Regions from separate parts of the Exiguobacterium sp. SL-10 genome, predicted to be linked through region 2. Evidence: riboswitches for the same ligand, from Rfam matches in the RefSeq annotation. Region 2 holds a riboswitch; each other region holds the start of a gene.
What was found. A riboswitch is a leader RNA that binds a small molecule or an ion and turns the genes downstream of it on or off. The one in region 2 is predicted to bind thiamine pyrophosphate.
Positions count from the first base shown of each region.

Region 1: another riboswitch for thiamine pyrophosphate. It lies ahead of thiT (energy-coupled thiamine transporter ThiT); the one in region 2 lies ahead of tenA (thiaminase II).
Region 3: another riboswitch for thiamine pyrophosphate. It lies ahead of EVJ33_RS05460 (YkoF family thiamine/hydroxymethylpyrimidine-binding protein); the one in region 2 lies ahead of tenA (thiaminase II).

Region 1 covers NZ_SJUP01000001.1:332,140-335,417, reverse strand. Annotated here, with positions in the region: gene rpmB (50S ribosomal protein L28) at 1-3, shown strand, start outside; gene EVJ33_RS01665 (thiamine diphosphokinase) at 62-649, opposite strand; gene thiT (energy-coupled thiamine transporter ThiT) at 649-1,221, opposite strand; TPP riboswitch at 1,295-1,396, opposite strand; gene rpe (ribulose-phosphate 3-epimerase) at 1,416-2,072, opposite strand; gene rsgA (ribosome small subunit-dependent GTPase A) at 2,074-2,958, opposite strand; gene pknB (Stk1 family PASTA domain-containing Ser/Thr kinase) at 3,003-3,278, opposite strand, start outside.
Region 2 covers NZ_SJUP01000005.1:151,066-154,343, reverse strand. Annotated here, with positions in the region: gene pelG (exopolysaccharide Pel transporter PelG) at 1-1,272, shown strand, start outside; TPP riboswitch at 1,334-1,438, shown strand; gene tenA (thiaminase II) at 1,521-2,195, shown strand; gene thiM (hydroxyethylthiazole kinase) at 2,165-2,980, shown strand; gene thiD (bifunctional hydroxymethylpyrimidine kinase/phosphomethylpyrimidine kinase) at 2,980-3,278, shown strand, end outside.
Region 3 covers NZ_SJUP01000003.1:163,481-166,758, reverse strand. Annotated here, with positions in the region: gene EVJ33_RS05470 (hypothetical protein) at 1-122, shown strand, start outside; gene EVJ33_RS05465 (GTP-binding protein) at 226-1,419, shown strand; TPP riboswitch at 1,481-1,581, shown strand; gene EVJ33_RS05460 (YkoF family thiamine/hydroxymethylpyrimidine-binding protein) at 1,662-2,255, shown strand; gene EVJ33_RS05455 (ECF transporter S component) at 2,248-2,823, shown strand; gene EVJ33_RS05450 (ABC transporter ATP-binding protein) at 2,816-3,278, shown strand, end outside.

The DNA of each region.
Region 1 (3,278 bases), on a different contig from region 2:
TAATTTTTATACACGAACGAAATAAATCCCAGCGGCATTCGCCGATGGGATTTTTTTGTGTTCATTTTTTGACATACAGCACAAGCACCATGCCTTCGTGCACAATCAAGTCCGCTGATTCGTCGGCCCACTCGTTCGAGATCGTGAGCGCCTCATGGCTCACGATCTCGTGATGGTCGAGCGGATATTTGACGCCACGGATGGTGACGTTCGCCCGCTTCCACGGTACGAGCGACAAATAGTGATCGTCTTGGCGCGGGAGTCCATAGAGCCCCGTCCCCGCGAGTCGCACCATTTGCCCTGCTGAGATGAGACGCATCTCGGGATACGCCTCGAGCAAACCGATGTTGCTGAGCGTCATATCGAGCCGTCCACCGAGAGCGCCGTAGACGAGCATCTCCGTCGCCCCATGGCTCCGGGCCGCCTCAAGCGCGATTTCAAGGTCGGTCACATCTTTTTCAGACGGATAACGGACAGCGTCGATCGGCACTTCGCCCGTGAAGGAATCAAAATCGCCGACGACGAGGTCCGGATTCAGCCCACGGTCTAATAGCGTCTCATAACCCCCATCGACGCCAATGACATAATCGACATCAATCGGGAGGCTCGGGATCGATTCCGGGCTCGCCGCTACGATCAAGACGCGCATTAGCGGACGTCCCGGGTCGCGAGTGTCGCAAAACGTGGTGCCGAGACAAACAAGAGGACAAGAACGACGGCCGACACGAGGAATGACGGGAGCATATACGTCATATTATAGGCGAATGAGTAAGCCACGACCGGTCCTTCCGCGTACTCAGCGAAGAAGACAATCCCCGATACGACGTGGGCACCGTAGCGTAGCAGTGAGCCGAGGAGCGCCCCGAGCACCAAATAGATGATGAGTGTCTTTTTTGCCTCGTCCTTAGCGGCTCGTTTCACTTGTCCGGCGAATAGTCCAGCCATACCGACGACACCGTAAGCAAACGTATAATCGAGCAGGAATTGGACAGGTGTGAAGATGTAGGCCCCAAACATCAATTGAAGCGTCCCGACGAGCGCCCCCGTCGCAAGTCCGCCTTTTAAGCCGTGGCGGTACGCCATCACAAAGATCGGCAACATCGCCAGACTGATTGATCCGCCCTGCGGCATCCGGAACGGGATGAGTAAATCAAAAATCAAACCGAGTGCGGCGAACAGCGAAATTTCGATGAGCGCCTGTAATTTTAAACGTTGTTTCATTTTATTCCCTCCTTATATGAGTGAACGACAAAAAGCAGCATGACGTAAACGCCATGCTGCTATCGTGTAGCAACGTGCATTTTCGCCACATCCCTACGTCCGTGTGAACGGAACAGGTTCAAAGGGTTAGCGTGATGCCTCTCAGCCACAGAATGTGACACCCCTTGCGACAATATTTGTTGTTCTATGGTCGATTATACACGAGATGCGTTGCGAATGCTATCGATGGCTTCTTTGTAACTCGGCTCATTATAGATGGCCGACCCGGCCACGAGCACGTCAGCCCCGGCATCGATGCATAGTTTTGCCGTGTCCGCGTTCACGCCGCCGTCAATCTCAATTTCAAAGTCGAGACGACGGGCTTGGCGCATCTCATTCAGCGCCGCAATTTTCGGGACGACCGATTCGATGAACTTCTGGCCCCCAAAGCCAGGGTTCACCGTCATAAGGAGCACCATATCGACGTCACCGAGCACGTGTTCAATCGACGAGAGTGGCGTATGCGGATTCAAGACGACGCCACACTTGGCGCCAGCCGCTTTGATTTGTTGCAAGACGCGATGCAAGTGATTCGTCGCTTCGACGTGAACCGTGACGATATCCGCCCCGGCTTTGATGAAATCTTCGACGAACCGCTCCGGCTGATCGATCATCAGATGGACATCAAGTACCATGTCCGATTTTTTTCGTAAACTCGCGAGCACCGGTAGCCCGATGGAGATGTTCGGGACAAACTGTCCATCCATGACATCAAAATGGATATAATCCGCTCCGGCCTCTTGGACCGCCTTCACTTCTGATTCTAGATTGGCGAAGTCCGCCGCTAAAATCGATGGTGCAATTTTAATCATGTCAGTACCTCCGTTGTCTATCGTTTAACTCTGCCATAAACGTAACATAATTCTCATAACGGGTGGAAGCGATTTCTCCAGCTTCGACAGCCGCTTTGACGGCACAGCCCGGCTCGTTCAAATGGGCACAGCCGCGGAATTTGCAGTCATCATGCCGCTCGACAAACTCAGGGAAACACCACCGCATCTCCTCGACTTCGAGTTCGACCGGGAACTCGAGGCTCGAGAAACCAGGCGTGTCAGCGACGAGTCCGTCAGCGAGTGTGATGAGTGTGACGTGACGCGTCGTGTGCTTCCCTCGGCCGAGCGACTTCGAAATCTTCCCGGTCGCAAGTTCAAGCTCAGGCGCGACCGCATTCAAGAGCGAACTTTTCCCGACGCCCGTCTGTCCAGCGAATACGCTCGTCTTGTCTTTGAACGAACCACGGATTTGTTCAATCCCCGACCCATCCTCGGTCGACGTCTCGATGACCTCATAGCCGATGGAGCGGTATAAGGTCGCTGCTTCGTGAATCGGCTTCCGTTCTGATTCCGTCAACAAGTCCATCTTCGTCAAGACGATGATCGGATGGACTTGCTTCGACTCGATCAAGACGAGGAAACGGTCAAGCAGATGGAATGAGAACGCCGGCTCTTTCACGGAAAACAGTAAAAACGCTTGATCGATATTGGCGATTGGCGGGCGGACGAGATGGTTCGACCGCTCATCGACGGCCAGTATATAACCGGTGCCGTCCTCTTGGTCTTGAATGTCGACATCATCACCTACGACAGGCGAGATGTTCCGGTTGCGGAAATTGCCGCGGGCGCGACAGCGAATCTCTTGTTTTTCTTCTGTCATGACGTCATAAAATCCGCCTTGTAATCGAATGATCGTACCTTTCATTCCATTCCCTCCTTAGAAAAAGAGGCGACGCGCGCGCCACCTCTTCATTGTGCATCTTTTGCTTGTGCGTACGTCACCGTATCCGTCCGTACGACTTCCCCATCGACTTCAATCGTCGCGGTTCCGACTTCGTCCGGTGCGATGACGAGTGTGTACGAGTATGTCGTCGTCTCTGTTATCTTATCACGCAACACTTCGACTTCGCCACGGGCATCGACCGTCCGAATGACGACTTCGAGCGCTTCAGCCTCTTCCCCTTCGGGCGGCGGTTCGATCTCGACGTTGACTTCCCGCTCGATCGAGACGTCGGTCGGTTCGAC
Region 2 (3,278 bases):
CGGACGCTTTTCATGATCTCGGTCTCGTATGCGTTCATCTTCTCGCAAATTTTGTTCAGCTTCCAACAGCTTGTCGTCACACGATACGTGGCGGACTTGTTTTACGAAAAGAAGGTGCACGAGATTTTCCCGGTGTTCACCGGGATGCTCAAAGTGACGATTCTCGCAGCAACGATCCTGTACAGCATCTTTTGGTTATTGTCTCCGCTCGATTTCTTATACAAATTGACGCTGTTCGTCTTGTTCATGACGATCAACGTCATCTGGGTCATGTTCTTGTTTCTAAGTGCCGCGAAGTATTATCAAGCGGTGGCCTATAGTTTCCTACTCGGTGGCCTCATCTCGGTCGGGAGCGTCTATGCGATTAGTCGCCTCATGACCGATCCGTCTAGTCTCGAGCTGTTGCTCGGTTTCACGGCCGGGATGATTGTGACGTTGTTCGGGTTGTTCTTCGCGATGCTCCGGACGTTCCCGCTCCGCTATGCTGTGAAAGAGTTCTCGTACTTTAAGTACTTCGACCGCTATCCGGACCTGTTCGCCATCGGCGTGTTGTACGTGCTCGGGATTTGGGTCACGAACTTTATCATCTGGTTCGGGGAAGGGCGTATCATCATCGCGGACTCGTTCTTGTTCAACCCGTATTACGACACGGCCATTTTTTGGTCGTATTTGACCATTATCCCGACGCAGTTGTTGTTCGTCGTCGCCGTCGAGACAAGATTTTATGAGCGCTATCGTACGTTTTATGGATTGATTAACTACGGCGGAGCGCTCCATCAAATCGAGAAAGCGAAACAGACGATGACGTCCGTGTTAAAGAATGAGTTGATTCGACTCGCGCGCAGCCAAGGCGTCGTGACGCTGTTCGCCATCCTCATGGCAGGCATGTTCGTCGGCTGGATCGGTGTGCCGGACGAGATCGGGCAAATCTTTCGGATGACGACGCTCGCGGCGTTCGCGAACGCGATGATCCTTATTTTGACCCTGTTACTACTCTATTTCGAGGATCGGCGCGGGGCGTTGTTCATCACGCTGTCCTTCTTCACGCTGAACGCGTTGTTCACGCTCTTGCTCTTGCCGCGCGGCATCGATTGGTACGGCGTCGGCTTTGCCGTCAGCACGACCATCACGTTCTTCTTGGCCGGACTGCGTTTAATCTATTACATGGGGAAAGTCGATTATTATGTGTTCGCTGCGTCGAATCGGCGTAAGCTCGGCACCGAGCGGTTCTCGCAAATGGGAACGTTGTTGAACCGGCGCTTTTCGCGTTAAAGGGTTTTCAGTAAAGGGAAAGACTGATATGATGTGGTCGTAGACGACCGAATTTCATAATGTTTACCACTAGGGGAGTCGCGTGACGCGGCTGAGATGGACGAGGTCCAGACCCTTTGAACCTGATCTAGTTCACGCTAGCGTAGGGAAGTGGGCGAACCGATTGTTCTCGTACACTTTGTGTAAATCCGACGCCGCTTCCGTTATGGGAGGCGGCGTCTTTTTTAATCACAAAGGAGGAGACATGAATGACATTCACCGCACATCTTCGACAAGAGGCAGATGCTTTGTTTCAAGCCAGTTTTGATCACCCGTTCGTCCGCGAACTCGGAACGGGTGAACTTGATGAGGCGAAATTTCGGCATTACGTCATGCAAGACTCATACTATTTGAACCAGTTCTCAAAAGTGCAGGCGAAAGGGGCGACACTCGCCCCCAACATGGAAGTGGCGAGCCGCTTTTTAACACACGCGCTTCATACCATCGAAGCGGAACATGCGCTGCATCGTGAGTTCTTCACGTTGCTCGACGTTACGGAGGCGGAATGGGCGACGTTCGAACCAGCCCCGACAGCTTACGCTTATGCGCTCCATATGCAACAAGCCGGTCCGACGCTCGGTGATGTACTGGCGTCAATTTTGCCGTGTTATTGGGTGTATTACGAGATTGGCGAACGCATGAAAGACGCGACCCCGGATCACCCGATTTATGCGACGTGGATTGCGACGTACGGGTCGGAATGGTTCCGCGACCTCGTCGAAGAGCAGATTGAGCGGCTCGACGTGCTCGCCGGGCAAGCGACCGCGGAAGAACGATTCCGGTATCAGCAACTGTTCTTGAAGAGCTGCTATTATGAGCACGCCTTTTGGGAGATGGCGTGGACGCTCGAGTCATGGACATTGCCAACGGGGGTGAGACGATGAAACGCGACTTGTGGGACAAAGTTAGAGCCCAAAGACCACTCATCCACAATATCACGAATATCGTCGTCGCCAATTTTTCGGCGAACGGGTTGCTCGCCATCGGAGCGGCCCCGGTCATGGCGTCTGCTGTCGAAGAAGTGGCCGAGATGGCATCTGTGAGCGATGCGCTCGTGCTCAATATCGGCACACTCGATGCGATGACGGAACGTACGATGATTCGAGCCGGTCAGGCGGCGAATCAAGCGGGTCGCCCGGTCGTCTTTGATCCGGTCGGGGTCGGGGCAACCTCATTCCGACGCGACGTTGCCAAGGCGATTCTGCAACAAGTCCGCGTGACGGTCATTCGTGGGAATGCCGGGGAAATCGCGACATTGATTGGTCTCGACGCGGCATCACGCGGCGTGGATGCGGGCGAGACACGGGACGATTTGAATCAAATCGCGCGTGAGGCGGCCCGGCGCTACAACTGTGTCATTGCCGTGACCGGAGAGACGGACGTCGTCAGCGACGAGGACGTGACGATTGAAATCAAAGGCGGCACCGAAGCGATGGCCCGGACGACAGGGACCGGTTGCTTACTGAGTGCCGTCGTCGGTGCGTTTCTCGCGGTCGAACGTGATGCGGTCACGGCTACGGCGACAGCACTCGCCGGCTATGCCCGGTGCGGCGAACTAGCGACCGCTTTGGCTGACGGACCGGGCGACTTCCCCGTTCATTTCTTGAACGAACTCGGCAAGATGACAGCCGTCGAGTTGCCGAGTGATCGAATCGAGGTGGTGTCATGATGCGGCCCCAAGTATTGACGATTGCCGGTTCGGATTCAGGCGGTGGTGCAGGAATCCAAGCCGATTTGAAAACGTTCCAAGAGCTTGAGGTGTTCGGAACGAGCGTCTTGACGGCGGTCACGGCACAAAACACATGCGGAGTGCACGGAGTCGAGGCGATATCTCCGGAACTTGTCACGCAACAACTCGATGCAATCGGTTCAGACTTTACGATTGCGGCGTGCAAGACCGGGATGTTGTTCGATGCGGCGCGTATCGAGGTAGTCGCTGCCGGGGTGCGTCGTCACGCGTTGAACCG
Region 3 (3,278 bases), on a different contig from region 2:
TCGATGCAGACAAAGACATGGATGAGGTCGGTCTGACTCAGCTCGATTCGATTTATCGGGCCGAATGGCAGGCGAACACCTATCCGCGCTCAGAAGCTGAACGGAGAGCGTTAGAGGAATAGAGAGTAGGAACACGTCCGTGAGCGGGCGTGTTTTTTTCTTGACAATATGATAACGACCCGTCATTATCTAAAAAGTAATGATTACGATTTAGGAGTGGGGATAATGAAGCAAATTCCAATCACGGTGCTGTCCGGTTATTTAGGGAGCGGTAAGACGACACTATTGAACCATATATTGAACAATCGGGATGGGAAGAAGTACGCCGTCATCGTCAACGACATGAGCGAGTTGAACATCGATGAGCGATTGATCGAGCAGGGTGGATTCTCGCGGACGGACGAGAAATTGGTCGAGCTATCGAACGGTTGCATCTGTTGCACGCTCCGTGAGGACTTGCTCGAGGCGGTGCAGGAAATTACGAACGACCGTGACCTTGATGGGATTATCATCGAGTCATCAGGCATCTCAGAACCGATTCCGGTCGCTCAAACGTTTACATACGCCGATGACGTCCTCGGCATCGATTTGACGAGCCGCGTCTATATCGATGCGATGGTGACGGTCGTCGATGCGTTTCGATTCTTGAAAGATTTCAACTCGGGCGAGTCGCTCCATGAACGCAAACAGGCGATTGACGCGACAGATGTACGCGAAGTCGTCGACCTGCTCGTCGACCAAATCGAATTCGCGGACATCATCGTCTTGAACAAAGCGGACCGGGTGACCGTGACGGAACTCGACGAGATGGCCGGGCTGTTGAAGGCGCTCAATCCAACCGCCAAACTGTTGACGTCGGTCCATGCGAACGTAGAATTGACCGAGCTGTTAGACGTCAAGTTGTTCGATTTCGACCAGGCGATGCACGCCGCTGGCTGGATTCAAGAACTTGAGGCGGAAGCACACACACCGGAGACAGAGGAATACGGGATCAGCTCGTTCGTGTATCGGCGACGTCGACCGTTCCACCCGGAGCGTCTCCACGCCTGGATTGAAGCGTTCCCGGAGCAAGTCGTCCGCGCCAAAGGCTTTTTATGGATCGCTTCCCGGAACGACCTCGCTTGCCTGTTCTCACAAGCAGGTTATGCCTCGACGCTTGAACATGCTGGTCGCTGGCTCGCGACGCTTCCGGAGGAAGAGCGTCGTCTTATGTTCGCGGCAGAACCCGAGCTCGCTGCCGACTACGTCGAGCCGTACGGGGATCGCCAGACAGAACTCGTCTTGATCGGGCAGCGGATGGAGCGTTCGGTCATCGAGGCGGAATTAGATGATTGTCTGTTGACAGACGAGGAGATGACTTCTGACTGGACGACGTTGCAGGATACGCTTCCGGGAAATGGTATCGTGACTTTCACATAAACCGTTTACAAACTTGGCGTGTTCGTCTATACTTCTCGTTGCATAGACAACCGCATACATTGGACTACACTAGGGGTGCTTCGGCTGAGATGTGAGCATGGCTCCAATCCCTTATGACTCGATCCGGGTAATACCGGCGTGAGGAAGTGTGGCACTTTTTCTAATGGACTTAAATTGGACGAGTGGCCGCATTCTCATGGATGCGGCTTTTTTTGTGTAACAAACCATAGGGGGAATGAATCATGAACAAGCAATGTGGGACGAGCCCGATCGTCGGGTTCCGCTTTACGCTGAGCCCGATGACATCCGATTTCGTGAGCGTCATCAAAGGGGCATTGAAGGAGACGGATCTTCGTAACGTCTGGCGGCATACCGATGACGTTTCGACGGTCATCCGTGGCCGCAGTGAGCATGTGTTCGACGTGGCCAAGGCCGTGCTGTCACATGCGACGAAGACAGGGACCCACGTCTCGATGAGCGGGACGTTCTCGGTCGGCTGTCCAGGCGACACGGCAGGAGACAATCTTCTCGACGTGACGACAGAGCCGGTGAATGGCAAGGTGGGTTCGCAATACGTGTCTTCACAATTTGCGCTCTATCCGCTTGGTGACGCAAACTATATGGATATCATCTACGAGGAAATTGACTTTGCGAGAGAGCGAGGCGTCTTCAACGACTCGATGCACTACGCCTCAGGCATTCATGGGGACATCGAGCCGGTGTTCGCTTTCTATGAGGCGACATTCGACCGGGTTCGTGCGAAAACGAGCCATGTCGTCATGACGGTCACGTTCAGCGTGAACAGTCCGTCACACGGGGGACGCATCGATGCTTAAATCATGGAAGTTAAAAGAAATCGTCTTATTGTCGATTTTATCGGTCGTATTCGCTGTCGTCTATTTGGCGTTCGTCCATATCGGGAACCTTTGGGCCGGCTTGATCGGACCGATCGCGTACGAGTGGATCTTTGGGATTTGGTTCATCGTCTCGATTATCGCGGCCTATATCATTCGCAGACCTGGCGCCGCATTTTTGTCCGAAGTGCTTGCGGCGACGATTGAGATGATGATTGGCAACGCCATCGGACCGCGCATCATTTTAGTCGGGATCATACAAGGACTCGGGGCAGAGGCGGCGTTCGCATTGACCGGTTATAGACGCTATGACCTTTGGGTGCTCATGCTCGCTGGTTTTGGAGCGGCTGTGACAAGTTTCGCGTATACATACGTCATGGGAGGTCTTACCGCCCTCAGTCCGACATACGTGGCGACCATGTTCGCACTACGCGCGTCGAGTGGGATGCTCATTGCTGGCCTTGGAGGGAAGCTTTTAAGTGACTTGTTGCTTCGCACGGGAGCGCTTGAAGGGTATGCCCTCGCGCGTCAGGGTCGTATCCATGGTTGACGCAGAACATTTGTCGTTTCGTTATCCGGACAAAACATCCGATGTCTTGACGAATCTCACACTCCGTCTCACAAAAGGGAGAACGCTGATCACAGGGGCGAGCGGGTCAGGGAAATCGACACTGTTCTGTTTGATGAATCGTCTCTATCCAGACAATTGTGATGGAATCGTGACGGGCAGACTGCACTTGTTTGACCGCTCCTATGATACGTATGAAGCTGGCGAAGTGAATCGTCGCGTCGGAACGGTGTTTCAAGACCCGGACAGTCAGTTCGTCATGCAGACGGTCGAAGAAGAATTGATTTTCACGCTCGAAAACTTCGCCGTCGCGAGAGACGAGATGATGGATCGTGTCACCCAGATGCTAGAGGCGTTACAGTTGACGGACTATCGGCACCGTAACATCCATGACCTATCAGGAGGTGAGAAGCAACAAGTTGCCGTCGCGTGTGCGT